Regions from separate parts of the Neobacillus sp. MER 74 genome, predicted to be linked through region 1. Evidence: riboswitches for the same ligand, from Rfam matches in the RefSeq annotation. Region 1 holds a riboswitch; the other holds the start of a gene.
What was found. A riboswitch is a leader RNA that binds a small molecule or an ion and turns the genes downstream of it on or off. The one in region 1 is predicted to bind FMN.

Region 1 (18,230 bases):
ATCTGCACTAAGAAAGGAGTTTAACGCAATGACTCTCTTTTCACCAAATTTCTTTAAATGTTCCACTTGGTCTTGCATCAATGAGAGGAGTGGCGATACTATTAAAATTTGCCCCTTTAACATTAGACCTGGCAGTTGGTAACACAATGATTTTCCTGTTCCTGTCGGGAGCATAGCCAATGTATGATGGCCAGACAAGATTGATGTGATTACCTCTTTTTGTCCAGTCTTAAAACTTGGATAACCAAAATGTTCTATTAATACTTTTTCTAGTTCCATTATCTATCACCATATTTCGCCAATACTAGTCTTATTTGAAAATATGTTGCGGTTACAATCTTTTCTCGAATTAACTTTAACTGTTTAGTTGCTATTTGGTGTGAAATTTCTAAAATCTTATTTTGTAATTCTTTATCTACGTAAGTATCGATGGAGAAATTCTCCATATTTAAGGCTAATTCAACCAGATGGTCTTCTATTGTACTTAATTTTAAGTGCCTTATATTTGCAATCATATCAAGTGTATATCCTTGATTTAATAATCTTTGTGTTTTCCTGGTAGATAACGTTAATTCATCATTTTTCATTAGACCTTTAATTAAAAAAGGCAAAATTTTAAACTTATAACCATCTTTCTCAATTTTTCGCAATAAATAATGAAGTGTATTTGTAAAACCAATTTGGTAGTCGTGAAAATTTATATTTAACTGTTTGGCTGCTTGAAGAGGGGTCAAGCCAATTTGTTGAAAACCTGTTAACCGAATTACTAAGATGGCAGGGTCAAACCCGTTTCCCGCGTCAAGACAATCTTCTAATTCTGAATAAAAAGTTGTCCCCATTTCCATCCTAGGCAGATTCATACTTTTTAGAGCGGATTTTAACCAAGTATGAACTTCTTTGTTTTTTTGGATGGGAGTATATCTTGTTTCTCCGAACATTAAATTGGATATCACCTGTACTAATAGGGACAATCTTTCCCAAAATAAGGAGGTCATTTGATGATAGTTCCAGCCTTGAATATACTTCGGCAGTTGAGTTTTTTCTAGAAGCTCTTTTCCAAGAAGCGTAACTATAAATCGTTGTTCTCCGATATTTTTTACCCACTTTTTTTCACTCATCGATTGAATAATTTCTTCAAAAGATTCTCTGGATAATTGCTCATAAATCCCAAAAAAACTTTTCAACGAAAATAAATGGGCATCTTGGATAGTTTGCGATGACTTTTTTCCATTAAGAAGGTGATACACCGAATAAATGGTCCGTTCCTTATTTAATTGTTTTATACTATAAAGAATGATGGATTCAATTTGGAGCATACGAACCTCCCATCACTTATTTCGCACATATTCGACCAAAAACACCATTTTCTCTCTTTATTCTACCATGAAATAAAGGATCTTGATGCCCAAAAATGTGGAAGATTTAGCAAAACACTTGGATAAACTAAAGTGATAAAGGCATTTTTCTATTGAAAAGTTGACGATACAGTTTTACAATAGATATGAGTTATCCGTTTTCATATTAATAATGGAAATGAGTCTTATTTTTTTAATTTACTGGGAGGTTTTTTTCATGGCAAAGTACACAATTGTTGATAAGGAAACATGCATTGCATGTGGAGCTTGCGGCGCGGCAGCACCAGATATCTATGATTACGATGATGAAGGTATCGCATACGTAACACTTGATGATAATGAAGGAATTGTTGAAATTCCTGATGTATTAATCGATGACATGATGGATGCTTTCGAAGGCTGTCCTACTGATTCCATTAAAGTAGCTGACGAAGCTTTTGATGGCAATCCAACTAAATTTGAGTAATATTTAGGATAATACGTTTAAGCTACTGCCTCTCTCCTATTTAGGTGAGGGGCCTTTATTTTTGTTTACAAAATAAAACAGGAGGAATGATTCCCCCTGTCCTTTAGCTACTTAGGCGCTTTTAATAGTAGTAAATTTATTGATCCATGCTTGCATCCGTATGAACAGAAGCATGAAGATGATGGACATCATGACTCCTTTTAAAAGGTTAAATGGTAAGATTGCTGGCAATACTAAATTCCTCATATCTGGAAAGCCCATTAGAACGGTATATGCAGGTAAAATTACCAAGTAGTTTAAAATACTCATCATAACTGCCATGATTGCCGTACCAAAAATTAATGCTAGCGTCATACCTTTTCTAGTCTTAAGTCTATTATATACAAAATAGGTCGGCAGGATAAAAACAATTCCCGCAACGAAATTGGCTATCTGCCCCACCGGGATTCCTGTTTGACTACCTGTCTGAATATAATTAAGGACATTTTTAAAAAACTCAACTAAAATTCCTGCAATCGGTCCAAAAATCAATGTGGCAATTAATGCTGGAATGTCACTGAAATCGACAAACAAGAAATTTGGGAATAGCGGCAACGGAAATTGTATGAGCATTAACAGAAAAGCAATACTACTCAGCATTCCTATTGACACATAAGCCCTAACGTTCATTTTCCTCTTTTTCTGCATTTTCTTCATCTTCCTCTCTCCTTTTTTTGATCCATCGCGTTAAGGAAGAGAGGTTCAGCAACAGACGAGACCAATGTAAATAAAAACTCCCTCAGCAATAATTTGCTTAAGGGAGTTTACAAAGGCACGCTTAATAAACGTTCATTAATATAAAATTTTTTGAACGTCTGCAGAACCTCCATCTTCTCCCATCCAGACTATACTGTCGGCTTTGGAATCTCACCAAATCCTGCCATAAAACGGCTCGCGGGCTTATGAGTTTTACTCAAATACCGCCGATCGGGAATTTCACCCTGCCCCGAAGATAGATCGATATTAAATTACAATTTCAATTATACTGCAGAACTTATCTTTTGTTAAGTAAAAGGTTTCACGTAACAAGACCCGCAGAAAATAGTCTGCGGGTCTTGCTGCGTGAAATTAATGTATATTCAATATTTGTTTAGGTTTGATCAAGTCGGTGGAAAGGTGGTTTAACTCTTTAATCCGGGTCACCGAGATGTTTTTTTCCCTCGAAATCGAATACAATGTATCACCTTGTTTGACGATATATTGCTGGTTTGTCACCTTGATTTTATCCTCATGATTGAATTTAATATGTGAGCTCGCTTCTAATACAACGCCATTGCTTGCGGCAATCCCTCCGCGTACTGTTTCCCCGGTGTCAGCTTTTCCTAATATCTTTTCTGGATCCAATGCAAACTTCTTATCATATCTCCATTCTTGCTGATGCGTTTCAAAATGGAGATGTATCCCTGTAGCTTGTCCAGTTTCCCCCATTTTTCCTATTACTGTACCTTGCTTAATCTTTTGTCCTTGTAACACGTTTCTCTTGTTTAAATGTGCATAGACAGTTACTAAATGACTTGGGTGTTTAATAAACACTACGTTTCCATATGTATTAGAGTAATAAGATTTCACCACCTGTCCGTCAGCAACTGCTAGTACAGGTGTATTTAATTTTCCAGCGATATCAATTCCCTTATGCTTACCCATCCTTGTTCCATATGTATCAGAAACTATACCATCTGCAGGCCATATCCATCCATCCTTAATCTCTTTATCAACCTGCATACTAGCTTCGGAATGTTTTCCTCCTAAAAATAACAAACTGACACATAGCGCCATAATTAGGGCTATAATAACCCTTTTTATGTAATCTCGCATTTTCTTTAGTCACTCTCCTTATTTCTTTTCCTCCTCCACACAATATGTAGTATTTTTCACCTTTAGAACATAATCCTTATCGGTGGAGTGATTAGGCATACTTGTTATAATTTGGAGAAATGATAAATAATATTCATTAAAAAATCAACCTTTAACGGTTGATTAAGTAAATTATTGTAATGTCCGTTGATTCGGAGCCAGCGGTACTTTGTTCTCTTTTGACAGGTCAAATGGACCAAGATTTTTTGTTGGAGGGTTCGTAATAAAGACTTTTTCTAATCCGAATTCTTTTGCTGTTAATAACAGTGACTCATAAGCGTTGATTGTTGATTGATCATCTTGAAGGCTCGTATTATCCTCCATTGATACAATTAACGTTTTCTCTTTAATAGACACCTCATTTATCGGAAGTGCAGGTAAAAGTGAACTCTTTAATCCTAGTGCGGGCTGATCCTTTTTCATTTCCTCAACAGCCTTCTTAATATCTTCATATTTTTCTATAGATGGGACTAAGAAGGGTATATCATTACCCTCAGAATAATAAAAGAAGTAGGCATGATTCTTTTGTTGCTGTACACTCACTTCGTCTTGATGACCATAATTCCCCAATTCAATACCAGGTTCTCCATTGGTTGAAAATCTTATCTTTTTAACATCACTATTGGAGGAGATATCTTTTTTCAGAACATTAATGAAATTTGTTTCTGTCGCTGATCCTTGTCCATACTGATGGTTTGATGGAACATCGACTAAGATAGCATTATTTTTTTCATCAAGTTTCAATGAAGCACTAAGAGGATAGAATTCACTTAATCCCCATTCCTGCTCCTTTAAATTCACCATATTTTCATTAAATAACTCCAGCCATGTTTTCTCATTTGAATCATTAATTATTGTTGAAACGGGTACAAGGATTTGTATTTGCGGGTCAGGAATCCAGTAGGTTAATACTTTTCCATCACCCACTTCTTCATCATAAATAGCCGTTTTCGAAGTTTGAGTTTTATCCGCTCCTGAAAATGTCCTTGCTTTTGGACTTGCATCCTCCTTTTTCAATGCAATGGTTGAATTTTCATCTGCCTTTTGTATGTCTCGCTCTACAGATGATTTTTCTTGACCAGCGTGATCCTCTGAATATTGTGGCCCGACCATTAATTTAGGAATTAAGATAAAAAAGATGAGCAAGGCAGCAACAGTAGCAAGACCAGGTACCAGCCATTGTTTTGGTTTCTTTTTTCTTATCGGAAGATTTTCGTAAATGTCACGAGGATTGCGATCATCTTGTATTTTAGGCATCTGCCTTAATAATTCTTCGAGCTGCTTATCGCTCCACTCTGACTTTTTCACTAGTTAATCCCTCCTTTTCATAAGAAAGTTCCATATGCTTCTTCAATACCTTTAACGAACGGTGTTGTGTAGTTTTCACCTTACTTTCAGTCCATCCTAGTGCCTGGGCTGTTTCAGAAATAGATAAATCTTGTATATACCGTAGAATTATTACAGCTCTTTGATCCAGTGTGCAATATTCGAGGCAATTATATACCCATCTGATTTCTTCCCTTTGTACTGCAATTTCTTCTGGAATCGGATATCCGTCTTTCAGTTGATCAGTTGACCAATCGAATTTTTCCAGTAATCTTCCTTTCCATCCTTTTTGTTTTCGGAAAAAGTCTATAGCTACATTTCTCGCAATCGAAAAAAGCCATGTTTTCTCACTGCTTTTCCCTTCAAAACGTCGATAGGATTTAAATACCCTTATATAAACCTCTTGGACAAGATCCTCTGCTTGTTCTTTGTTTCTAACCATATAAAATAGAAATTGAAAAACGTCGTGATGGTATTTTTGATAAAGTTCATCGAAAACGGAGTCCATCCATTCCCCTCCCCGTTCATAATATTAGTCGATTTATATGTATAAAAAGTTTCACCTTATAAATATAGACTTTTTTGTGACAAAATGAAAGGTATTATTTGGAATAGATTTCCTAAAGATATGACAAAAAAACTCATCCTATTTTTATGGATGAGTTTTTGATTGAACAATATTTTTTTCTTAAATGTTCCCCGTGAATCAAGAACAGTCGGCAAAAAACTTGTTCATTTTACTATTTTCGAGGTACTAAAAAGGAAAATGTCGTCCCTTGTCCGAGTTTACTTTGAACCGAGATATGACCATGATGTGCATCAATAATATTTTTTGCTATGGCTAGTCCAAGGCCTGTTCCTGCTCTTCCTCTAGTTCGTGCCTTATCAGCTTTATAAAAGCGCTCAAAAACGAACGGCAAGTCTTCTTCAGGAATACCAGAGCCAGAATCCTTTACTCCAATCATGATTCCCTTTTCTTCAGATCCGACACTTAATTTAACTGATCCACCTTTAGGTGTATGTCTGATTGCATTATCAATTAAATTTGTGAGTACCTGTTCGATTCGATCAGGATCAAAAGAAATAGAGGTGATTCCATTTTCAATCTCCACATACAATCGAATTTCATTATCTTTAGCTAAACCCTGAAACTTATGGATTATACGATTAATAAATGAAGAAATATCAATTTCTTCCATTGTTAGTTGAAGATGACCCGCTTCCATTCGCGCCAGATCCAGCAACTCATTTACAAGCCGGCCCATCCGCAATGATTCATCGTAGATAACCTTTGCCATTTCCTTTTTCTCTTCCTGGGATTCAGCAATATCATCTACAATCGCCTCACTATACCCTTGTAACATCGATATAGGTGTTCTAAGTTCATGTGAAACATTTGCAATAAAATCTTGTCTCATCTTATCTAGCTGCCGTTCCTCTGTCATATCCCTTAAAACAGCAACAGCACCGCGGATAAAACGGTTACTATATAAGGGGCTTACTAAGATGACCCAATGCCTGCCTTGAAACGAAATCTCACCAATTTGTTCAGACTCAGTATCTACTGCTTGTTGAAATAGATCCATTACCTCCGTTGGGATAGCCTCAGAATCAGCACTAAATACACCCATTTCATAATACCAATATTGTAGAAAACGGTCAGCCGGGGGATTAGTAATTAAGATTGTACCATCCCGATTAAAAGTAATAACTCCATCTGCCATACTACTTAAGATACTTGATAGCTGTTCTTTTTCTTGGCTGAGTGCACTCATATTGAATTTCAATTGTCTGCCCATTTGATTAAACGCAGTTGCTAATTCACCAATTTCATCGTGAGTGAGGATTGGAACTTTGGTATCAAACTTCCCTCTAGCCACTTCAAATGCTGCTTCCCTCATCTTTCTTAACGGAGCAGCAATTCTTGTAGATAAAAAGAATGCAAAAATCGTTGTAAGAATAATTGCAACGCCAGCCACAAGTAGAATAAATTTTGTTGTTTCATGAGTTGTTTCCTGCATGACTTCCATTGATTGATAAATAAATACAGCACTATGCTTTTCGCCAGGAAGATGCAAAGGTACACCGATAATCGTAAACTTTGTTCCCTTTCCATCATCATCATTTTCATTGAACGTAAGTGTGGAAACCTTTTCTACATTAATGTCTCTTTGAAAGACCTGTGATAAATTTGGGTCATTCTTAATATCTGTCAATGATAATCTTTTCGTCTTTTCTGTGTTTGGAGAGTAGTAGATTTCATTATCATTTTTGATGATGACAACATTATTTACTTTATCGATAATTTCCCAGGATATCTCTAATCCAAGTGATAATTCCCCATTAGTATGGCCTTCTAAAACGTTAGCAATCTTCTCGGCTGTATTGGTTAAATCCTCTTTCATCCCAAGAGTATTGTAGTTTTGGAAAAATTCGAGAAGCATGATTGTTAAGATGAAAAGCACAACTGAAACTAATAAAAGAATCGTTAACCATAGCTTTCCTACAACACTTCTTAAAAAGGTCATTCATTAATAACCTCAAATTTATAGCCTACACCCCAAACTGTAACGATCATTCTAGCAGCCGGCTCGGAAACTTTATTTAATTTTTCACGGAGACGCTTTACATGTGTATCTACTGTTCGCAGATCTCCGAAAAACTCGTAATGCCAGACTTCTTTAAGTAATTGTTCCCGGTCAAAAACCTTATCAGGCGCTTTCGATAAGAAATAAAGTAATTCATATTCTTTTGGAGTTAAACTAACATCTTTACCATTAGCTGATACTCTGTGTGCATCATTATCAATTGTTAAGTGCGGAAATACAATGACGTCTTTAGTTGTTGTTTCCGTTTGCAGGTAACTAGTTTGTGATGATCTTCTTAACAACGCTTTAACCCTTAAGACAACTTCCCGGGGACTGAATGGTTTAACAATATAATCGTCTGTTCCCACTTCGAATCCTTGAACTCGATTGATTTCTTCCCCTTTTGCTGTCAGCATGATTACTGGCGTTGCCTTTTTTTCTCTTAATTCACGACAAACTTCAATTCCATCCTTACCAGGCATCATTAGGTCGAGGAGAATGGCATCATAATCATTAGCAAATGCTTTCTCTAATGCCTCATTCCCGTCTTCCGCTTCATCAATTATATAATCTTCTCGCTCTAAGTACATTTTTAATAAGCGACGAATTCTTTCTTCATCATCTACCACTAAAATTTTCACGTCTTTATCCATTAATAATCCCCCCATGGAGTTTATTTTACAAAACACTATTGTTTTATGCTATAATTTCCTGCTAATTCACCTGAAAAGTTGTGTCAATATTTTGACAAACTATAAACATTTGAGTTTTAAAAAGGCCCTCACTTTAATAAAAGTGAAGGCTATAAAATTTAGCTTTAAAGCAATTTAACCTGCATAGGAATGGAGTCCAGCAATAACAAGATTTACTGCAACCAGGTTAAACATAATTATGACAAAACCAATAACAGCTAGCCATGCGGATTTTTCTCCATGCCAGCCTTTTGAAAGACGTAGATGTAAAAATGCTGCGTAAAACAACCAAGTAATTAATGCCCATACTTCTTTTGGATCCCAGCCCCAAAACCGCGACCAAGCCATTTGGGCCCAAATCATTGCAAAAATCAGGGCACCTAGCGTAAAAACAGGAAAACCGATTAACACAGATCGATAGCTGATTTCATCCACAAAGTCTAGTTTAATATTTTTTACAATCGGCTTAAGTGCCGCTGCAATTCGCTTTCTTAAAATTAATCTAATGACGCCATAAATAACAATCCCCGCCATCAATGACCAAATGACTGTATTTAATTTTTTTGCATTAATAAAAGCTGGAACCTCGAACAAAGGTTTAAATCCATCTTTAGTTACTAATTCTCCTTCATGTGGACCAGAAAGCGCAGGCATTGTATATTCAAGCACAGACGCGTTATCGTGTTTATCAATCCAATTAAATTTTTCATGATAACCCAAACCAGAAAAAATGGAGGAAACAGCAACAAATCCAATGACTGCAACAAGTGCAAACATCACCAAATCAAGCCAAAAGGTTTGTTTGCTTGATTTGGTTTGATCAATTGCCTTAACAAGATAAATAAGCCCAGCAGCAAAACTAATCGCTAAAATAGCTTCCCCAATTGCCGCAGTCGTAACATGAATATGTAGCCAATAACTTTGCAGCGCAGGAATTAGTGGCGAAATATCCTTCGGAAACATACTTGCATAAGCGATAACCAAAATAGCCACAGGCATGGTAAATAATCCAAGTAATGTAGTTCGATAAATAAAATATATAACAATAAATGCACCGACTAGAGCCATTCCAAAGAATGTTGTAAACTCAAACATATTACTTACTGGAGCGTGTCCTGCCGCAATCCATCTCGTAATAAAATAACCTAATTGGGAGATAAAACCAATAATCGTTAAAAAGACTGCTATTTTCCCCCACTTATTGGTTCCTTGCTTTTCTTCCCCTTGCTTTTTGGATTTAATCGACCCGCCAAAAAATAGGGTTGCAACTAAATATATAATAAAAGAAATAAATAATAAATTACTACTTATTGATACCAACTAGACTCCCCCCTTATCCGATTCTTCTAATTGAGTTTGATCAATTGGCATTTTAAGATTCGTATCTGCCAATACACCTTCAATTTCTCGTTTTAATCCATACCAATTTTTATTTGTGTGCGCAGCAATCCAGACTTCGCCGTTTTTATTTTGAAGCCAAATGCGGCGATGATTCCAATAGGCACCTTGAATGACACCAATCATAAAGATGATTCCACCTATAATAATCACCCAAAGGGTTGAATCTTTACGAACAATAAAGCCTGAAACATTTGTTGTTTCGATTCCTTTGAAGGACATCTTATATTGGTTATCACCAAATGGTTCAATTGTTTGCTTGATGGCTACAAAACTTGTTTCTCCTTTTGGCTTATCAGGAGTCACCATCCGAAAGACAAAAGCAGGGTTGTTGGGTACCCGTGATTTAGTGGTTGGCTCGCCATTGTCTGCAAATTCAAAGTCAGGAAAATAGTTTAGTATTTCAACTGAGTAGCCCTTTCCGAGGTCATATTTCATCTTCGGATCTCTTAGGTCAACTGTAAGTTCGCCCATGGATTGGTTTGTCTTTTTATTTGTCAAACCAAATGACATTTTATTTAATTCATTCCTGAATGAAGCCTGGAAAACCGAATAGCCTTCATATGTGAGTGGTAAATTTACACGTACCTTATAATCTTCAACCTTTTTAAGGGTTGGTTTCTCTCCAGGGAGATTTTCTCCAACTCGTTTATATAGAACAACGTTAGATTGATAATTTTTTACAACTTCCCCGGCCTTATCAATCGCCTTTTCAAAGGTTTTATCTTTATTTTTATCGTAATGCTCCAGAATGAACTTGTTATTTTGAAGATAGAACTTTCCATCCGTCTCTGGAACAACAGCTGTTTCACCTTCACGCACCCAAAGGTCCTCGTTAACATACATTCCTGGAATAAAGCGCAGCATACCGCCGAATAAGAAAATAATTAAACCGACATGGTTTACGTATGGACCCCAGCGAGAAAATCGACCCTTTTCCGCTAGAATATCTCCATTTTCTTCTCGAATATTGTAGCGCCGTTCTTGTAAATGTTTCTTAACGATTGAAAAATCACTTTCACTTGCTGATTCGTTCACCCCGAAAACACGCTGACGTTTTAAAAAACCTTCATGTCGAGTTACTCTTTGGGCTTTAAGAGCCTTATATAATGGCACAACACGATCAAGACTACAAATGACTAGCGATATTCCAATCATTGCAATCAAAACTAAGTACCACCAAGAACCATATAGGTTATTAAATCCCAATTGGTAATATAATTTACCAAACCAGCCATATTCTTGTTCGTAGTATACATCTGGAGGTAAATCGATATACATTTCTTGAGGCAATATGGTACCAAGTGATGAGGCAATTAAGGTGATTATAATCAGCCAAACGCCAACTTTTACTGATGAAAAAAAGTTCCATATTTTATCAATAATCGTTTTATTATATGTTTGTGAACGGCGTGCACTCCCTTCATAACGCATATCAATAAGCTGTTCTGAAGTAGATTGAACGATCAGCTCTTTTCCACATGCTTCACATAAAACGGTTCCATGGGGATTCACATGCCCACATTCACATTTAACATCCTTCATTCGAAAAAACTCCCTACAACCTTATGGTTTAATTTTCTCCATAAACTCCCTTACTTTTTCTTCCGTGAGTTCACCAGTATAATAATTTACAACTTTGCCATTCTTATCAATTAAAAATGTAGCTGGAAGCGGATCAATACCATAAGTATTCATGACTTCTTTATCAGTATCAATCATAATTGGAAAATCCAGTTTTAAACGCTCTGCAAATTGATTAACTGCGAGTTCAGATTCTTGAATATCTACTGTCAAGACTTGAACACCTTTGTCTTTATACTGATGATATTGATTATTAATATAAGGCATTTCCTTTTTACATGGCGGGCACCACGTTCCCCAGAAATTCAGGAATACCCCTTGTCCACGGTAATCTGAAAGCTGATGCTTTTTTCCTTGCATATCGACTAATGCAAAATCAGGAGCCTGTGCACCTACCGCAACTTTTTGTTTCGTATCGTTTGTAAAATTTTGATACAACGTATAAACAACGGCAGCACCTAGTAATAGTAAGATGATGGATCTTATAACTAATCGCCGTTTTTTCATAAGAAAACCCTCCCATAACCACTTGACACAGTTTGTCTAATTATAGCATTTCTCAATATATTCACAGTGTTAACGCAGAACGTAATTTGTGACGGTTTTATGAATTTTTTTTGGCAGACCCCATCCCGAGTGCTCTAAGTTGCTTTACTTCATGTGGTGTCAGTTCTCTTGCGTCACCTGTTCTTAAACCACTTAATGTTAAGAAACCGTAGCGTTCACGCTTTAATTTCACCACTTCATGGCCAATCGCTTCGAACATCCTTCTAACCTGACGATTTCTACCTTCATGGATGGTTATTTCAACGATTGCAGTTTGTTTTTTATTATCTGCCGAGAGTAATTTTACTCTTGCAGGGGCCGTTTTACCATCTTCTAGACGGATACCCCTTTCTAGTTTCCTTAAATTTTCCTTTAAGGGAATTCCTTTCACTTTTGCTACATAAACCTTATCAATTTCATTTTTAGGATGCATCAGTATATTAGCAAATTCCCCGTCATTGGTTAGCACTAATAAACCTGATGTATCATAATCAAGACGTCCAACGGGATAAATTCTTTCTTTTAGATGCGGAAAGAAATCTGTGACTACTTTTCTGCCCTTATCATCATTAACACTTGAGATAACTCCTCGTGGTTTATATAAAAGGAAATAAACAGGTTCTTCTTTCTCAATCTGAATTTCATCTACTTCTACCCTATCAGATGCAGAAACTTTCAGTCCAAGTTCCGTAACAACCTTTCCATTAACCTTTACGCGCCTTTCTTTTATTAGGTCCTCTGCTTTTCTTCTAGAAGTAATGCCCGCCCGAGCAATTACTTTTTGTAATCTTTCCATTGTTCCACCTCAAATTTATCTATATAAAACGATTTGACAGCAGCAAACTGCATCCTATCCTTATGAATTATGACACAATTCCTTCACTTTTCAAAGTAACGGATATTATTACAGAAAAATAAAAATAGCATGTCCAAAGAACATGCTACAATCGTGTTAATTATTTTGTACCAAAGATTAAACCAACAACGGCAATCGCCGCAATAATACCAACGACATCCGCGAGGAGTCCTACTTTAAGGGCATCCCCCATTTTTTTAATACCAACAGCTCCAAAATAAACGGTTAACACATAAAACGTCGTGTCAGTACTCCCTTGCAAAACAGATGCTAAACGGCCAATAAATGAATCAGGACCATATACAGCAATTAAATCACTTGTCATCCCAAGTGCTGCATTCCCAGAAATTGGCCTTATGATTAGTAATGGCACAATTTCAGCAGGTACGCCCATTGTTTTCATGAGTGGGCGAATCCAATTCATTAAAGCATCAAGTGCACCAGATGCCCGGAAGACGGAAATAGCCACAAGCATACCAACTAGAAAGGGAATAATGGATACAGCAATTTTAATGCCTTCCTTTCCTCCCTCAACAAAACTTTCATAGGTAGAGACGCGTTTCATTGTCCCATATAATAAAATAAACCCAATGAGTAATGGAATAAAAGTTAATGAAATTACCGAAATGAGTTCCATGCATCCTCATCCTTTTCTGTTTCTGCGATAATAGAAATAACGGTCAATTAGGATTGCTCCTAGTGCTGAAATAATAGTTGCAATGATTGTTGGAATGACAATCTCCGTAGGAGATGCTGAATGATAGTTCATTCTAATCGCAATGACAGTAGTAGGAATAATTGTAATACTTGCTGTATTAATTGCTAAAAAGGTGACCATGGATCTGCTGGCAGAATCCTTTCCCCCATTTAACTTTTTTAATTCTTCCATTGCCTTAATCCCTAAGGGAGTGGCAGCGTTCCCTAATCCAAACATATTAGAAATCATATTGGATAATATATAACCCATCGCTGGATGGTTAACTGGTACCTCCGGGAAAAGTCGTTTAACCAGCGGTCGAAAAAATCTAGAAAGACGCTCTAGAAGGCCCGACTCCTCCGCAATCCGCATCATTCCAAGCCAAAAGACCAGAACACTAATAAGCCCGATACACAGTGTCACCGCTTCTTTCGCCCCATCAAAGATTGCTTTGTTCACTTCAGCCATGGTTCCATTGATTAATGCGAAAATAAAACCAACAATAAACATAAACACCCAGATATAATTAACCATTGTCCTTCACACCACAAAAGATAAGAAAAATTTTCTTTACGAATTCAAACAATCCTTCTTTCTTTACAGGCACGCTTTGATAGTAAATAGGCGTTTCTTGGACAACACGCCCATCTAAGTAAACTGCAGCCTTACCTACGACTACATCATTCTTCTTATCATCATCAAATTTTTGTGTCGGTTTATTTAGTTTGTATTTTATGGAGAATAAATCCATTTCCTCGCTTGTAACCGGATAAACAATTGTTTTCTTTATATATAGGTGATTCTTATAAGCCTTATTCTTAATACCATCAATCTTACCCTCAGCTAACACTTCAGCCATATCAAACCCTTTAAAACCACTTTCATACATAGAAATATGGTCATTCCAATCATCTGGATCGTTTAAGGTGACTGCAATTAAGCTCATATCTCCCTTTGTTGCCGTTGTTACCAAGGTTCGTTTCGCCCGTTTTGTGTACCCTGTTTTTCCACCGGTGGTATATTTATATTTTGTTAGCAAGCGGTTTTTATTTTTCCAAACACGGTCCCAATCTTCCGTAGGATTTGGTGCTCGATAAACCTTTGTTCCAGAGATTTTTTTAAAGGTTTTATCCTGCATGGCATAACGCATTAACACAGCCATGTCATAGGCTGTGGAGTAATGATTTTCATGATCATCAAGGCCATGAGGATTAGAAAAATGGGTATTTAACATCCCGATTTGCTTTGCTTTTTGATTCATTAGATAGGCAAAACCCTCAACACTTCCACCCACATATTCGGCTATTGCTACCGCAGTGTCATTTCCAGACCTGAGCATCAATCCATAGACTAAATCTTTAAGTTTAATTTTTTCTCCTGGCTTTAAATAAACAGATGATCCTTCCGCACGAGTTGCTTGTTCACTTACTTTTACATATTCATTCATTTTCCCCGATTCAATCGCTAGCTTCGCAGTCATTATTTTCGTAATACTCGCGATTCTTCTTTTTGTGTGGGCATCTTTCTCAAAAAGGATGCGCCCTGATTTCTGCTCTATTAAAACAGCACTTGCTGCACTTACGGAAACAGAAGCTTCCACCTTTTGAGGAATGTTAGCAATGAATAGTGAGACCATGAGGGAATACATAACTAGCTTCCAAATCATTCTCATTAGATTTACCCCGTCTCCTTGTAAAGTTATCTTCTCTTTTAGTCAAAGCAGTTTTTGCTTTTCATTTTTCTTGTACAAGTTTATGCAGGACAAGGCTTGTTATGACAACTTGCTGAAGAAAAACGAAAGCAGACGACAACATGCCGTCTGCTCAATTTCATTTCCCTTATTACATTGCTGTCCATTTCATGTCTGCTGATTTTTCAAAACGCATTTCTACATCATGCCAATTGACTATGTTCCACCAATTGTCTACATATTCAGGTCTTTTATTCTTGTACTGAAGATAATAAGCATGCTCCCAAACATCTAATACCAAGAGTGGAATGGTATCCCATTGGGTCAAAAGCATATGTCGTTCAGATTGTAAAATCTCCAAATGTCTTGCTTGAGGTGACCAAACTAATATTGCCCAGCCTACTCCTTCAACTTGTTTGGCCGCTTCAGTAAATTGCTTCTTAAATGCCGTAAAACTGCCAAAGTATTTTTCTATTTCACTCTTCAACGGTCCATGTGGACTCCCGCCTCCATGCGGGCTCATGTTTTTCCAAAAAATCGAATGAAGATAATGCCCTGACCCGTGAAAAGCAAGCTCTCTTGACCAGTGTTTAATTAATGCGAAATCATTTATTTCCCTTGCTTCTTTAAGTTTAAGTTCTGCTTTATTTAATCCATCAACATATGCCTGGTGATGCTTATCATGATGAAGTCTCATGATTTCTTCTGATATATATGGTTCCAAAGCATTATAGGGATAGGGGAGGTTAGGCAGTGTATGCCCGCCTAGAGGAACTCTTTTCTCTCCCACCCTAATGTCACCTCTCGCTTGTTTTCTATTAAAGTAATGTTCCATTTGCTCATGGATATATTCAGCCTTAGCTTGTAATGTTAGTAGTTCTTCATTCGATAACTGCGTTCTTGTGCTTTCGATTAACTCAGTAAAACTATCCAGTTGTTCCCATAACTCTGAGCTGCTGCCCTCTTTTTCCGATTGAAGAAACTGCTTCATTTGCTCATTCCACTTAAACATTTCGTTTACATATTGACTAAATTTATCCATACCATCCCTCATTCCTGACCTGTTAAGATGTAATCTACCTAAATGGTATGAGAGATACGGTTTAATAAGAACAAAAACAAAGCTGCCCTAGTAGGGCAGCCGTAAAAAAATAAAAATATTAAGTTTTTCGACTATGGTAACAGTCCAGCTTCAGCGCTATGGCGCTGCCGCTTTTTATTTTGATTGGATCATTTTAGTTCTGTAGTCTGTTTCATAATACTCAAGTTCTTCCCTGATTCGTTGAAAGTCACCTTCTAAACTTTTAACCAACTGAGCGATATTGTCTGATACAGTGCGGTAAAACTTAATAGAATTCCTTCCAGTGTAAGCTGACCTGCTGTCCTCATACCATGCATCATTTTTCGGAGAGAAAAACTCTTCAATACATTGATGGTAAATTTTGTAAAGCGTCTTTTCCGCTGCAGCTTTTTGAAAAGGGCTGCCCTGCAAAATAACGGAACATGCATCTAACCCTTCCTCGCTATAAACAACTATTTTTCGTAAATTTGCGAAGATCAATTTATTATAGTTTGTATCTTCTTCATTTTCTAAGTTTAATTGTGAAATAGTTGCCTCATTTAAAAAATTCTCTAATGTTGAGATAGATCTTCCTAGAAAACTCTTTACATCATTTAATTGTGTTTTTACCAATGTATTCCCCATTGTGTACCCCCTAGGTTTTTTACTTCGTTTATTATACTTATTTTGGCTGCATGATGAATTCAAGCGGAGAACGAAGCTCATATTCTTTCTTTTGATTTAAAGAAAGAAAAATTTCAGGTAATTTATTATAATTGATATCTTTAAAATACGATGCAAATTCCTGCTTAGAATTAATATAAAGTCGTTTCCGGCTGCGCAGGCCTGGGTTTTTCAAGAGACAGACCAAAGCTACAATGTCTTTAAAGGCAATTTCATCATCTTGCTGAACAAAAATTGGGTCTTGCTGGTATGGTGTAAATTCATGCCGAATTTCATCAAAATACCTTACGTATAGAACATGAAGTGTTTTTTCCTCTCCATCTTCATAAAAGGTAACGATGCTCCTGTTAAAAAAATCCTCAGAAGTATTTGATTTTTCTTTTTCTAATTCAAACCCTTTACACTCTTTAATTAACAAATAAATTCCACTCCTTGGCCAATGAAAATATGGCAAATAAATCTGATCAACTCACCTGAGAATGAATTACATAATTTACTTAGCTTCATTTTATCATAAATTCAATTAAGTATTTGAAAATTAAGAATTAATCGTGTCCTGAAATCTCTCAAAAAAAAGATCTGCCTCCTCTTGAATGAATTCCTCTTCTCCCTTTTCGGGAAGCTTAGGAAGTTCTTCAATACTCTTTAGACCAAAGTAATCAAGAAACTCTTTTGTCGTCCCATATAAATAGGCTCTTCCAGTCCCTTCCGCACGACCAACTTCTTTGATCAATGCTTTGGCCATCAGGGTATGCAGCGGTCTCTCTGTTTTGACACCACGGATTTCCTCTATTTCCGCTCGAGTTATAGGCTGTTTATAGGCAATAATCGCTAATGTTTCTAATGCTGCCTGTGACAGTGTCGTCGTATGCGGGGAATCAACCAGCTTTTTTAAATAAGCTGCATTTTCTTTTTTCGTGGCAAGCTGGTATGTTCCCGCTAGCTGTACAATCATAATTCCCCTATTAGTATCACGCTCATATTGTTTTTTTAAATCTTCAATGATTTCATTCGCTTTTAATTCACTTACTTCAAGGACCTCTACTAGTTGTTTTAATGAAAGACCTTCATCTCCAGCAGCAAACAAAAGGCTCTCTAAAATGCTATTCCAATTAATGATGTCCAATCATTTCTGCCCCTTCCTTTACCGCTTCAACATAAATATCTCCAAAGTTCTCTCGTTGCTGTGCATCGATTTCTTTTCTTTTTATTAGCTCTAAAATCGCCAAAAAAGTGACTACTATGTGGTCTTTCGTTCGATAAGGAAATAAATCATTAAAGTTTTTCCGGCCCTTTACCTGCTTTAATTCAGCCATTATTTCTGTCATTCTGGTATCAATTGATATTTCTTGGCGAGCAATCTTCGTAGCCATTGGGCGCTGAAGCTTCTTCCGT
Region 2 (13,119 bases), on a different contig from region 1:
TTTTGAAAAAAATCAACTTTAAGGAGGAAATATTCATGGATTTAGCTCTTTTACTGGAATACGGCTGGGTGTTAATAATCTTGGTGGCATTAGAAGGTCTCTTAGCCGCAGATAACGCGCTAGTGCTCGCGATTATGGTGAAACAATTACCTGAAGATAAACGTAAGAAGGCATTATTTTACGGTTTGGCAGGTGCCTTTGTGTTCCGCTTTGCTTCCTTATTTGTGATTTCGTTTCTTGTGGATGTGTGGCAAGTTCAAGCCATTGGAGCTCTATATTTGCTGTTCATGGCAGGTAATCATATTTTCCGCAAGGTGGTCATTAAAGGGAAGGAGGAAGATAAAGAGGAGAGGGCAGGGGCAAAAAAGAGCAACTTTTGGGTGACTGTATTAAAAGTTGAAGTGGCCGACATTGCGTTTGCCGTTGATTCGATCCTTGCTGCTGTCGCAATGGCCGTTGCCCTGCCAAACACACCGCTTCCAAATATCGGTGGTCTGGATGGTGGTAAATTTTTAGTAATCTTTGCTGGAGGGGTAATTGGTTTAATTATTATGCGCTTTGCAGCGAATCAGTTTGTGAATTTATTGGAAAAAAGACCAGGTTTAGAAATTGCTGCTTTTACAATTGTGGGCTGGGTTGGAGTGAAGCTTGCCGTCTACACGTTATCACATCCTATGTTAGCGATTTTAAGTGAAGATTTTGCGCATTCAACAGTTTGGAAAGTAACCTTTTATGTTGTATTAGTAGGTATCGCCGCAGCCGGCTGGTTTTTCTCAAAAGATAAAAGCGTAGAACCAGTGCGAGAAGAACCCAAGACACTATAATTACTTTTCACCCTCATAAGAAAGGCAGCCTCAACCAAATTTGCCTTTCTTATGTCTTTTTTACATACCATTGTAAGGTTAAAAGTTGTAGAAGTTGAAACAATGAGCAACCTATAAAGTATAATCAAAAATCCAATTTTCTAGAGAGGTTTGTATTGATGAAATTAAAAACATATCTTATAATCGCCTTTAGCCTGAGTGTTGTTTCCATTATTGGCTTTAGTTTGATATCCTTATTAATAAGTGACCAAAAAATCATTCATTTTGATCGAACTATAATCGATGCTGTTCAAGGAATGGAAACACCATTTCTTACATCTGTAATGAAATTCTTTACGTTTATTGGTTCGGCTCCCTTTGTCATTGTTCTTAGCCTTTTTCTTTTACTTTTTCTCTATAAAGTGCTCCATCATCGCTTAGAATTAATCTTATTTGTAGCGGCCATTGTGGGTTCAGCGATATTAAATGGAATTTTAAAGAATTTTTTTCAACGCGTACGCCCTGAGTTCCATCGCTTAATTGAAATTGAAGGTTATAGTTTCCCAAGCGGTCATGCAATGAATGCTTTTACGGTCTATGGAATTATTACCTTCTTATTATGGCGGCATATTACAAGTTCGTTAGGTAGATGGGCACTAATCTTTGTAAGCATGGTGATGATTATAGCCATTGGCATCAGTCGAATCTATTTAGGTGTCCATTATCCCAGTGATATCATAGGTGGATATTTTGCAAGCGCCTTTTGGATTACAACAGCTATTATATTTTTCCAGTATTATCAGGTTCAGCGTTATAATAAAAGACAACGACGTGAAAAGAATATTGCCTAAATTTCCTATCTAGTATGGAGTGATACATATTATCAGAAACAGTATTCCTAATTTATTTACCATTTCTAATTTGTTTTTCGGATATTTATCCATTATGTATTCCGCCCAGGGGGATTACAAAAATGCTGCCATTTTAATATTAATAGGGATGATGCTCGACAGTATGGATGGCAGGATTGCACGAATGTTACGAGTGGATAGTGAGTTGGGGAAAGAGTTAGATTCGTTAGCAGATGTGGTAACTTTTGGTGTTGCACCGGCAATGATGGCTTATTATTCCTATTTCTCAGAGTTTGGTGTGGCAGGGATGGCCATTTCAGGATTATTTCCTTTATTCGGAGCCTACCGATTAGCCCGGTTTAATATTAATGCTGTTAAATCTTCAAATCATTATTTTACCGGTGTTCCCATCACTGCTGGGGGAGGATTACTAACACTGCTTACCTTATTCCAAGGTAAAATGCCAGAGTTCATTTTGCCCATTGCCTTTTTTATCATCTGTTATTTAATGGTGAGCACGATAAAAATTCCAAGCTTGAAAGATGTCCCATTACCCAAATACGGAATTATCGTCACACTTTTCCTAGGGTATGCGATATACCTCGTCTTCAAAAAAGAGCAGCATCGCTTTCCGTATTTCATCTATGTGGCAATCCCGCTGTACATAGCTTTTATCATTTTCCAATTAGTAAGGAGAAAGAGAAAAAGTAATGGTGGAATAAACAAATAAGAACAAAAAAAGGGTGTCAGGTACCATGTGAAGAATTCACACGGTGCCTGACACCTTTTTATTTACATTCCGAAAGACATAACCCAGATTGAACCAGCAACGGTTACGAAGGCGATGAAGAATCCGTAAGCGACGTTGATGATTTGGGATTTGCCGTCTTCTCCTTCGTTCATATGCATGAACATATATAGCTGAAGGGCAGCCTGGATTACAGCTAAAGAGCCGATAATCCAGAGTATTGTTTTAAAAGGAAGATTAGTTTTCAGTGCTACACCAAGTGCGGCGAAGGTTAGTACTAATGACATAATAAAACCTAACACATGTGTAAGTGGAAATCCTTTTGTATTTTTAGCCATTTATGCCACCATCCTTGCTAAATACACAAATGTGAAAATGAAAATCCAGACAACATCTAAAAAGTGCCAATATAGACCGATGATAAAAGTTTTACGAGCAGTAACAGGTGTTAACCCTCGTTTTAGTATTTGGATAATAACCATAGTCGCCCAGCCAATACCCATACTCACGTGCAGTCCGTGTGTTCCAAGTAATACAAAGAAGCTGGAAAGGAAAGCACTTGTTTGCATGGTAGCTCCTTCATGAACATAATGGATAAATTCTGTGATCTCCATGAACACGAACCCAGCACCAAGGAGAAGGGTAATGATAAACCATAACAATAATCCATTCCGGTTATGACGGCGCATCTCATAAATGGCAAGACCGCAAGTAAAACTACTAGTTAATAAAAGGATCGTTTCGACCATAACATCTTTTATTTCAAAAAGGTCCTTTGGAGTTGGACCTCCAGCATATCTCGCACTAAGGACAGAAAATACGGCAAAGAGAGTCCCAAAGAGAATAATCTCCGCTCCTAGGAAAATCCAGAAACCGAGAATATTCATTCGGTTCTGTTCTGTTTGATATTCGAGTGGTAAGGCAGTGTTTACATTAGCTGACATGGCTGTTCCCCCCTTTATCGACGTTACGCCATGCTTTTTCCGTTTCCTTTATTTCGTCAACATGAACATGGAAACCATCGTTGTAATCGAATGAACGAATGATTAACCCAATAAGTATTCCAACAGTGGCTACAAGAGCCGCAATTTTCCATTCAAAGACTAGGAAGAAACCAGCAATGCCAAAGATTACGCCCATATAGATTGGTAAGCCGGAATTACTTGGCATATGGATTTCTTCAATTTCTTCGTCTTTCAACGTCAATCCTTCGTTATTCTTTTTCATATACCAGAAGCTATCAACAGATTTCACTTCAGGCAATTTCGCAAAATTATAGAATGGAGGCGGTGAAGCAGTTGCCCACTCTAGCGTTCTTGCATCCCATGGATCGTTTGAAATATTACGGTCTGCATAGCGTGCACTCCAATAAATGTTATAGCAAAGTGCGCCAAAGCCGATTGCTAAGATAACTGCACCAATAGTAGATAATAGGAATAATGGTGCATAGCCAGATTCAGCAGAATAAGTGTACGAACGACGCACCGCACCATCTAATCCTAGGAAGAACATTGGCATAAACGTTAAGTTAAATCCAATGGTAAAGAACCAAAAATGTATTTTACCAATTTTCTCATTGAGCATATGGCCGAACATTTTTGGCCACCAGTAATAAAGTCCAGCAAATACCGCAAACACAACACCAGGAATTAACACATAATGGAAGTGAGCGACAAGGAATAGGGTGTTGTGGTATTGGTAATCGGCCGCGCCCATTGCGAGCATAACGCCAGTTACACCACCGATGATAAAGCATGGAATGAATGCAAGTGCCCAAAGCATCGCAGTGGAAAACTCAATTCGACCTTTTCTCATCGTGAATAACCAGTTAAACATTTTGACACCCGTTGGAATAGCAATCATCATCGTCGTAATGGAGAAAACGGAGTTAACTCCTGGTCCAGCTCCCATTGTAAAGAAGTGGTGGACCCAAACGAGCATACTTAAAAACGCAATACCAACAATCGAGAAAACCATAGATTTATAACCAAAAAGCATTTTTCTTGAAAATGTTGAAATAACTTCAGAAAACATTCCAAATGCGGGTAGGACAACGATATATACCTCAGGGTGACCCCATAACCAGAAAAGGTTAGCCCACATCATATCCATACCGCCACCCGCTAAGGTGAAGAAATGGGTTCCAAAGATCCGGTCAAACGTCATTAATGCAAGTGCAACCGTGAAAATTGGGAATGAAGCAACAATAATCACCGAAGCAATGAATGAAGTCCAAGTAAACATTGGCATTCTCATCAGTGTCATGCCTTTTGTTCTCATTTTTAAGATAGTAACAATAAAATTTATACCCGTCATCAGGGTACCAATCCCAGCAATTTGCAGGGCAATCGCATAATAGTTATTCCCGATTCCAGGAGTAAATTCTTTACCTGCAAGAGGGAAGTATGCAGTCCAACCAGCATCTGGAGAACCACCGACAACAAACGAAATATTAAACAGCATCGCACCACTAAAGAACAGCCAGAAGCTTAACGCGTTAAGTTGTGGGAATGCGACGTCACGAGCACCGATTTGCAGTGGGATTACTACGTTCATTAAGCCAATTAATAATGGCATTGCTGCAAACAAAATCATAATGACACCGTGTGTAGTGAAAATTTCATTGTAATGTTGTGCATCTAAAAATTTCATTTCTGGACGTGAGGTTTGAGCCTTCATTAAGAGGCCGTCAACACCGCCACGGAAAAACATTAATACACCAGAGAGGATATACATAATCCCAATTCGTTTATGATCAACGGTTGTTAACCATTCTCTCCAGAGCCATTTCCATTTTTTTAAATAGGTAACTCCAGCCACAATTCCGATCATTGTTAAGAGAATAGCAATCTGGGAACCTAGTATTAATGGGTTGCCAACAATAAAAAAGTCATGCCAATTAATGTTCATTGTGCTCACCTCCATCTGATTTCTCACTCTTGTCCATGCTTTCCATACCTTCCATGTCCATAGAATGACTATTTGTTTCTTTTTCTTTGAAAATCTTTCCTTTTACGCCATGTACTTCGTACAATTCAGGATTTGTATAAGTTTTAGAATTCATATCCGCATGGTTTACCCAGGCAAGATGTGTTCCAATAAATGTTTCACGTCCTAAGTGTGTAGGCTTAAGAAGTTGATTGTATTTCTTTTCTGTTAACTTAGGAGCAGTTTCTTTAACTTCTTTTACCCATTTTTCAAAGGCTTGGGGGGATTTTGCTTCAACCGTAAATTCCATTTCAGCATAGCCCTTACCATTAAAGTTTGTATTTCTTCCTAAAAATTCACCAGGCTTGTCAGCTGTAAGGTACAGCTCTGTCTCCATCTTGTTCATGGTATACTTTTGACCGCCTAAAGCAGGAACCCAGAATGACTGCATTGTACCTGCAGAAGTTAACTTAAACTGCACAGGCGTGCCAGCAGGAATATTCACGTAGTTCACAGTTTCAATCCCTTGTTCAGGGTAGCTAAAAATCCACTTCCAATCGGCAGAAGTCACATTAATGGTAATTGGTTTTTTATTTTCATATCCAGCAGGTACTTTTTCTAACTTATAGATTGTATTAACAGTAGGAATCGTTAAAGCAATAACAATAAGAATAGGAATGACAGTCCAAATTATTTCTAATTTTGTGCTGCCATGTTCTTCAGGTGGTTCGTAATCTGCATTTTCAGGCTTAGCCCGATATTTCCAGATAATATATCCAAATAAACCAAAAACAACGACAACCACTAGCAACATAAAAATAAGTGACCAGTTAATTAAATCTAGAATGTCACGTGCGGCAGGTCCTTTTGGATCAAAGACGACCATATTCGTACATCCGCTTAAAAGCATAGTTGGTACTAAAGCTAACAGTGGAATTAAGTAGCTTTTTTTAAACATGAATTTTTCTCCCTTCCAAATGTTCACTTTTACGATTATAATCGTGAAACCTTTCACAAACAAGACTGAATTACTTCTTTTTTTGCTTCCATGCACTGATTAAGCCTAATTTAAATTAGTTATTATTTAATAGTAATTAGTCCGTTAGTCTTTTCTAAAACCTATATTAACAATAATGCTGTGATGTTTATACACGTTTTTCGATTAATTTGTGACAAATTTGTTAAGGTTTTAAAATTCCTATCGAGGAAAAGAATGTATGTAAATTTTTACCTGGTAAATTAAGTATTTTTAGTTCAAAACTAATCATTGTCTATTTTTGCAAAAAAGTGGGATAATACGTAGGAATACATAGATGAGGAGAGCCAAAAATGAAGGTAAAAGTGAATCGTAATGCAGCAAAAGCTTTGAAAAAAATGTTAGAACAAGAAGAAGCACAAGGAAAACTTTTTCGTGTGCATGTCACAAGTATTCATGGTGACCATGCCCATTATGATTTAAAGCTTGATACACCAACAGAAAATGATGTTGTCGTCACAAGCGATAAAGAAATTGATTTCATTATTGATAAAAATGACTCAAACCTAAATAGTATTTGGATTCAATATTTCCAATTCCCGAAAGATGAGTGGCTGATTACTAACCCAACCATGGGCGTCCATCACCATCATTAATAGCACCACATTAAAACGCTTGTTTTTGACAGGCGTTTTTTTATTATTGTTATTTTCTTAAAACTTGAAATAATTAGTAATTATTTCATATAATCCCATTACCATGAACAATCGTAAGTAATTTCATACTAATAAAAGGAGTGTGCATATGATTTAATCACAAAACAAGTTTACCCTTCTACAATCATAGAAGGGAAATCTTTTGCAATAAGTCTTTATGATATAGGAGATAAACACTTTAGTCAGTTCTTATTTCGAGGGTAAGATAAATGAAGTAGTCCATTATTAATTTGTGAATGTATTAAATGAGCCTGTGTTGGTTCAGGTAGGTCAATTACTCGTTCAAAATCACCATATTCGCGTTCTCTCTTCATTTCCATTTCTAATGGTAGAACAGGTTTTATTCTGCCATTAATTTTTAAATGATTATTTGAAATTAAGCTAAGCGAAACATCTTCTGGATTTACCCCAGGTATTTCAAAAATAATAAAGTTATAATAATCATTTTGGTATAAGTCAAATTTTGGATTTAGCGATACTTCTCTAAAAAATTCATCTGGTTGTTTTTGCTTTAGTACGCTAGACCAAAAATTGCTCTCTCTATACTCGTTAGTAATCTCTAGCCATTTTCTCATTTTTTCTATATCCATATTGCTGCTCCTTTAAATTTGATTAGCTATAGGCATAGATGGGTTAGCTATTTGATCCTGATCACTAATATCTGTATCTATATTGCCTGAGTACATTAAAGAAGTAGCTGGTGATAAATCACCTAAAGTGAAATTTGCTCCAACAAATTTACTATTTGCAGTATGGCTGTTATGCACAGTAGGACCGATATCAACATTCCCGTTTTGGGTGGCTCCATTTATCTTGAAATTTAAAATATTTATTTGATATGGCATATCAGATAACTCCTATAATTTTAGATTGGTGGTACAGGTTGAATTGGTGTATTGACATTAGTAGAATCAGTAGTTCCAATAGAGGTTTGATCATTAACGTCTGGATCATTTAACAGGTTTTCCATCATTGCCTCAGTTGGTGAAGTATCTCCATATGAAGCATTAATTCCTTGTAATTTACTATTGGCTGTGGGACTGTTATGAGATGCTTCCCCTATAGTTATGGAGCCATTGCCCGAAATACTGTTTATTTTTAGATAATATAAATTGATAACAACCGATGGCATCATTAAACACCTTTCTATTCTTGGCTTATGGGTACTATATGCAATAGAGCGCCTATAGGTTACTTATTAAAGGATTATAAGAAAATTGCAAGATACTTGTCAGAGTATTTATTATAACTATATTATGTAAACTTAATGTTTGATTAGTTTTTAGAAATGATGTTATCTTATTATAGGAAAAGTATGGAAGGGAGCTTGATATACATATGGATAATTTTAATAATGACATTGAAGTCAAACTAGTTGCACTCGATATGGATGGTACGCTTTTAAATAATAAAGGACAGGTATCGGAAGCAAATCGTGAAGCCATCAAAGCTGCTAAGGAAAAAGGAATCTATGTGGTTCTTAGTACAGGCCGTTCACTTTTGACGAGCAGAGAGCATGCTGATTCATTGGAGCTTGATTCTTATTTAGTCACCGTTAATGGTAGTGAAATATGGGATGATCAACGTCAATTAGTAGAGAGGAACTTGGTAAAGTCTGAACTTGTTGAGTGGATGTGGAGGTTATCGCTGCAACATAAGACTAAGTTTTGGGCGATTAGCACGGAACGCAATTGGCATAATGAAATGCCGGAGGACTTGCATACTTTAGAATGGATGAAATTTGGCTTTAATATCGATGATGATGAAACCAGAGAGATAATCATGAAAGAATTACAGGCAAAAGGTGAATTTGAACTTAGTAATTCTACGTTGAAAAATATTGAAGTGAATTCGGCCGGTATTAATAAAGCGAAGGGTCTGGAGATTGTTTGTAACAGGCTGGGATTGGATATGAAAAATGTAATGGCCGTAGGTGATAGTCTTAATGATTTGGCGATGATCAAGGCAGCTGGCATGGGAGTTGCAATGGGAAATGCACAAGATCTTGTGAAAGAAGCTGCGGATTGGGTAACTACCACAAATGAGGAAGACGGAGTTGCAAAAGCAATCCACAAATGGGTTTTATAAAGATTTTATATCCAATTAAAATTTTTAAAATTGTTATGGTATAGGTAAAAAGGAAATGGGTAAAAATAATTATGCAATCAATTTGCAATTTACATGTAATAGTTACATGCTAGGAGGCTACAAAGAATGGAATCAGGTAAAGTAAAATGGTTTAACAGTGAAAAAGGTTTTGGATTCATTGAGCGTGAAGGTGGAGAAGATGTATTTGTTCACTTTTCTGCTATTCAAGGCGAAGGATACAAAACATTAGACGAAGGTCAAGAGGTAACGTTTGAAATTGAAAGTGGCCAACGTGGACCACAAGCAGTAAACGTCCGTAAATCATAATGACCCGCCAATAAACAGACCCAAGCCTTTTGGGTCTGTTTTTTTATAATATTGCGATGTGCTCCATTTACCGTTAAGAAGAGAATATAATACGAAAGGTAAATGAAAGGGCACTCCATTTACCATGAAGAGGAAAAAACCGTTGACACGGTAAATGAAAGTGAGTTCCATTTACCATGAAAAGGAAAAAACCGTTGACACGGTAAATGAAAGTGAGCTCCATTTACCATGAAGAAGAAAAAAACGTTGACACGGTAAATGAAAGTGAGTTCCATTTACCATGAAGAGGAAAAAGCCGTTCACACGGTATATGAAAGGTCACTTCATTTACCATGACATGTTAAAAAGAATCTACACGGTTAAAGAAATCAACTAGTAAAACCCCCTCTGCAATAGTACGCAAAGGGGGGTTAACTTTCTAAACTAATTATTTATTTCCTTAACTCTGCCAACTTGTCCATCCGTAAGCCTGACTTTTATGCCATGAGGATGAAAACTGGACTTGGTTAATATATCCTTGACGGTCCCCTCTGTTAGTTTCCCACTTCGTTGATCCGCTTTTAGGACTATTTTGACGAATGCACCTGGGAAAATATCTACTCGATTTTGCCCACTAGACACCCATTTTTCTCCGTGAATTACTTACTTTTTTCGTCTGCTGGCTTTGCAGCTTTTTAGTTGCCATCGAGTTGTTTGAACTTGAAGTTCCTCCGGCAGATTTGTTCTTCTTATTTTGCAGTTGTTGTTTCATCGCTTCTTGTAGACTTATTTTCTTCTTGGGTTCTTCCTGTGGATTTGTTTGATTTTCATTACTCATAAAAAATCCTCCTATTAATGTGCTAAGTCCATTATATGCTATTTTCATCCAAATAATAAAATTTACGACATCATTTAAAAAAAGATAGTTAAAAAAATTTGGACGTTATTTCTCATTTTTGGAATAACGTCCGTTAATTTTAATACCTATACATGTGTGGACGATTTGGAATGAATTTAGTCGAATTATTTTTGCAGGAGTTTAAGAGTGACGGTGAGAATTATATTAATATGATAATTCAAAAGGGGGATTAGCATGAGTATCCAAGTAATAGAAAAAGAAGAAATGAAGGTTGTTGGAATTTCATGGAACGGAACTTATTCACAAATCAGTACACTCCCAGGTCTATTTAAAAAGATGATAGATCGGCTAGAAGAAGTATCATATCAAACCAAAGACCCTGTTTTGATCGCACCTTTTCACAGCAGAGAAACAGAATTTACTTATTATGTTACAACTCCAGTTGAAAAAATTGAGGAAATCCCAGATGGTATGGTTGGTTTTACGATTCCAAGTAAAAATTATGTATTTGCTACACATCAAGGAAGTCATGAAACAGTGGAAAGTACATATAAACAAATCTATGCCTGGATGGAAGAATATGGATATGAACATGATCACAATGCCCTAAGTTTGGAAGTGTATAAAGAAGAGCATAAACATCAAAATGAGACTGGTGAATTACATTTTGATATTTATTTACCTGTAAAGACTTATAAACAATAAATAAGTTGGTAAAATTATGACGGTAAGCTAAGTTCTGGTTATTAATTGTGTTTTTAGTGCAATATAGTTAAGCTAATAGCTTTACTATTAGAATGAAATGTCATAACATATAAGTATATATTTAAATAATTTCCTTCGGGGTCAGGTGAAATTCCTAACCGGCGGTGATGAAGCTATGCTTCTTAGTCCGTGACCCGGTTAACATTAATATGTTAAGCGGTGGATCTGGTGAAACTCCAGGGCCGACAGTTAAAGTCTGGATGGGAGAAGGAAAAGACAGGATTAACAATAGGGTGAAGTGTACCTATTTTTAAGCCTTTATTTTCTATTGTCTTTTTTTCAAGACCCTGATGACAAACTGTCTTTAGGGTCTTTTTTAATTTTTTGGGCAGAATCAAAGGGAAACATAGTAAGGAGTTTGGACAATATGTTTACTGGAATTATTGAAGAAATTGGCGTAGTCGCAAACATCCAGCGGACTGGCGAGTCGTTTGTATTGAACATAGAAGCGAATAAAATACTAAACGATGTCCATCTTGGGGACAGTATTGCGGTTAATGGGGTTTGTCTGACGGTTACATCCTTTACGGGTAAACTGTTCACAGTAGATGTGATGCCGGAAACGGTCAGAGCTAGCAGTTTAAGTATGGTAAAACGAGGGTCCAAAGTAAATCTTGAGCGGGCTATGGCAGCGGGTGGAAGGTTTGGCGGTCATTTCGTTTCAGGACATATTGACGGAACAGGTGTAATAAAAAGTAAACAATCACTTGAAAATGCGATTTACTATGAGATTGAAGCCGAAGAGGAATTATTGCGATATGTAATCTTAAGAGGGTCGATAGCGGTGGATGGGACAAGCTTAACCGTATTTGCTGTTTCGGAGAATAGTTTTACATTATCCATTATCCCGCATACATTGTCAGAATCGATTCTTGGACAGAAGGGTTCAGGGGATATTGTAAACTTAGAATGCGATATGATAGGAAAATATGTTGGTCATTTTATAACTAATTTTTCTAATCAACCTCCGCAAAAAAGCAGCAAGGGGATAACCGCTAATTTTTTAGAAGAGCATGGATTTTTTTAAATAAAATTGAAAGGGGAGGTAACTGTGTTTAATACAATTGATGAAGCATTATCGGACCTAAAGGAAGGTAAGGTTATCATTGTCTGTGATGACGAGGACAGGGAAAATGAAGGGGACTTTATTTCCCTTGCTGAAAAAGCTACACCTGAGGTCATAAATCTTATGGCCACTCACGGTCGAGGCCTAATTTGTGTGCCTATTGACGAGGATTTAGCTAATAAGCTTGACTTACATCCAATGGTTACCAACAACACAGATCCGAAACGAACTGCCTTTACTGTCAGTATCGATCATAAATTCTCTACCACTGGCATTTCTGCTTTTGAAAGATCCGCAACAGTTTTGAGTATGGTTGACCCCGAATCAGAAGCCGGTGATTTCTTAAGACCAGGACATATTTTTCCACTCGTTGCTAAACAAGGTGGAGTTCTGAATAGAAATGGGCATACAGAAGCAGCTGTTGATCTTGCCAAATTATGCGGTGCGAAGCCTGCAGGGGTTATTTGTGAAATTATGAATGAGGATGGAACGATGGCCCGCGTTCCTGATCTTTTCAAAATTGCAGAGAGAATGAACCTTAAAATGATTACGATTAAAGATCTAGTTGAATATAGAATGAAAAATGAACGAATGGTTAAGCGGGAAGCATAGATTACCGCTCTAAAGCTCAACTACACAAAACAATTGATGGAGGCATACACATGGGAAATATTTTTGAAGGAAATTTAGTTGGTTCTGGGTTAAAAATTGGAATAGTTGTTGGACGTTTCAATGAATTTATTACTAGTAAATTATTAAGCGGTGCACAGGATGCACTTAAAAGACATGGAGTTAGCGAGTCAGATGTGGACCTTGCGTGGGTTCCGGGGGCATTTGAGATTTCATTAATCGCTCAAAAAATGGCCAATAGTAATAAATACGATGCAGTTATTACACTTGGAACTGTCATTCGCGGTTCAACTCCACATTTTGACTATGTTTGTAATGAAGTAGCAAAGGGTGTTTCTGCGATCAATTTGAAAAGTGGCATTCCTGTTATTTTTGGAGTGTTA

Region 2: it holds a riboswitch for FMN, as region 1 does, so the genes downstream of both, ribE (riboflavin synthase) here and M3610_RS05150 (ECF transporter S component) in region 1, are expected to answer to the same signal.

Annotation. Positions count from the first base shown of each region.
Region 1 is NZ_JAMAUV010000002.1:168,804-187,033, forward strand. It holds gene M3610_RS05135 (RecQ family ATP-dependent DNA helicase) at 1-279, opposite strand, end outside; gene M3610_RS05140 (YpbB family protein) at 279-1,316, opposite strand; gene M3610_RS05145 (ferredoxin) at 1,573-1,821, shown strand; gene M3610_RS05150 (ECF transporter S component) at 1,933-2,517, opposite strand; FMN riboswitch at 2,685-2,818, opposite strand; gene M3610_RS05155 (peptidoglycan DD-metalloendopeptidase family protein) at 2,929-3,675, opposite strand; gene M3610_RS05160 (hypothetical protein) at 3,847-5,022, opposite strand; gene sigX (RNA polymerase sigma factor SigX) at 4,997-5,548, opposite strand; gene M3610_RS05170 (ATP-binding protein) at 5,781-7,568, opposite strand; gene M3610_RS05175 (response regulator transcription factor) at 7,565-8,281, opposite strand; gene ccsB (c-type cytochrome biogenesis protein CcsB) at 8,456-9,640, opposite strand; gene resB (cytochrome c biogenesis protein ResB) at 9,641-11,263, opposite strand; gene resA (thiol-disulfide oxidoreductase ResA) at 11,285-11,809, opposite strand; gene rluB (23S rRNA pseudouridine(2605) synthase RluB) at 11,907-12,644, opposite strand; gene M3610_RS05200 (spore maturation protein) at 12,805-13,341, opposite strand; gene M3610_RS05205 (nucleoside recognition domain-containing protein) at 13,348-13,935, opposite strand; gene M3610_RS05210 (D-alanyl-D-alanine carboxypeptidase family protein) at 13,928-15,073, opposite strand; gene M3610_RS05215 (superoxide dismutase) at 15,243-16,133, opposite strand; gene M3610_RS05220 (YpuI family protein) at 16,308-16,796, opposite strand; gene M3610_RS05225 (hypothetical protein) at 16,834-17,253, opposite strand; gene scpB (SMC-Scp complex subunit ScpB) at 17,374-17,961, opposite strand; gene M3610_RS05235 (segregation/condensation protein A) at 17,948-18,230, opposite strand, start outside.
Region 2 is NZ_JAMAUV010000009.1:109,812-122,930, forward strand. It holds gene M3610_RS16355 (TerC family protein) at 36-824, shown strand; gene M3610_RS16360 (phosphatase PAP2 family protein) at 983-1,654, shown strand; gene pssA (CDP-diacylglycerol--serine O-phosphatidyltransferase) at 1,674-2,384, shown strand; gene qoxD (cytochrome aa3 quinol oxidase subunit IV) at 2,447-2,740, opposite strand; gene qoxC (cytochrome aa3 quinol oxidase subunit III) at 2,741-3,346, opposite strand; gene qoxB (cytochrome aa3 quinol oxidase subunit I) at 3,336-5,312, opposite strand; gene qoxA (cytochrome aa3 quinol oxidase subunit II) at 5,302-6,288, opposite strand; gene M3610_RS16390 (iron-sulfur cluster assembly accessory protein) at 6,660-6,962, shown strand; gene M3610_RS16395 (Hsp20/alpha crystallin family protein) at 7,205-7,612, opposite strand; gene M3610_RS16400 (spore germination protein) at 7,625-7,867, opposite strand; gene M3610_RS16405 (spore germination protein) at 7,888-8,154, opposite strand; gene M3610_RS16410 (Cof-type HAD-IIB family hydrolase) at 8,361-9,110, shown strand; gene M3610_RS16415 (cold-shock protein) at 9,237-9,437, shown strand; gene M3610_RS16420 (YwbE family protein) at 9,861-10,058, opposite strand; gene M3610_RS16425 (hypothetical protein) at 10,051-10,254, opposite strand; gene M3610_RS16430 (GyrI-like domain-containing protein) at 10,510-10,980, shown strand; FMN riboswitch at 11,108-11,256, shown strand; gene ribE (riboflavin synthase) at 11,408-12,067, shown strand; partial or broken gene ribB (3,4-dihydroxy-2-butanone-4-phosphate synthase) at 12,092-12,712, shown strand; gene ribH (6,7-dimethyl-8-ribityllumazine synthase) at 12,769-13,119, shown strand, end outside.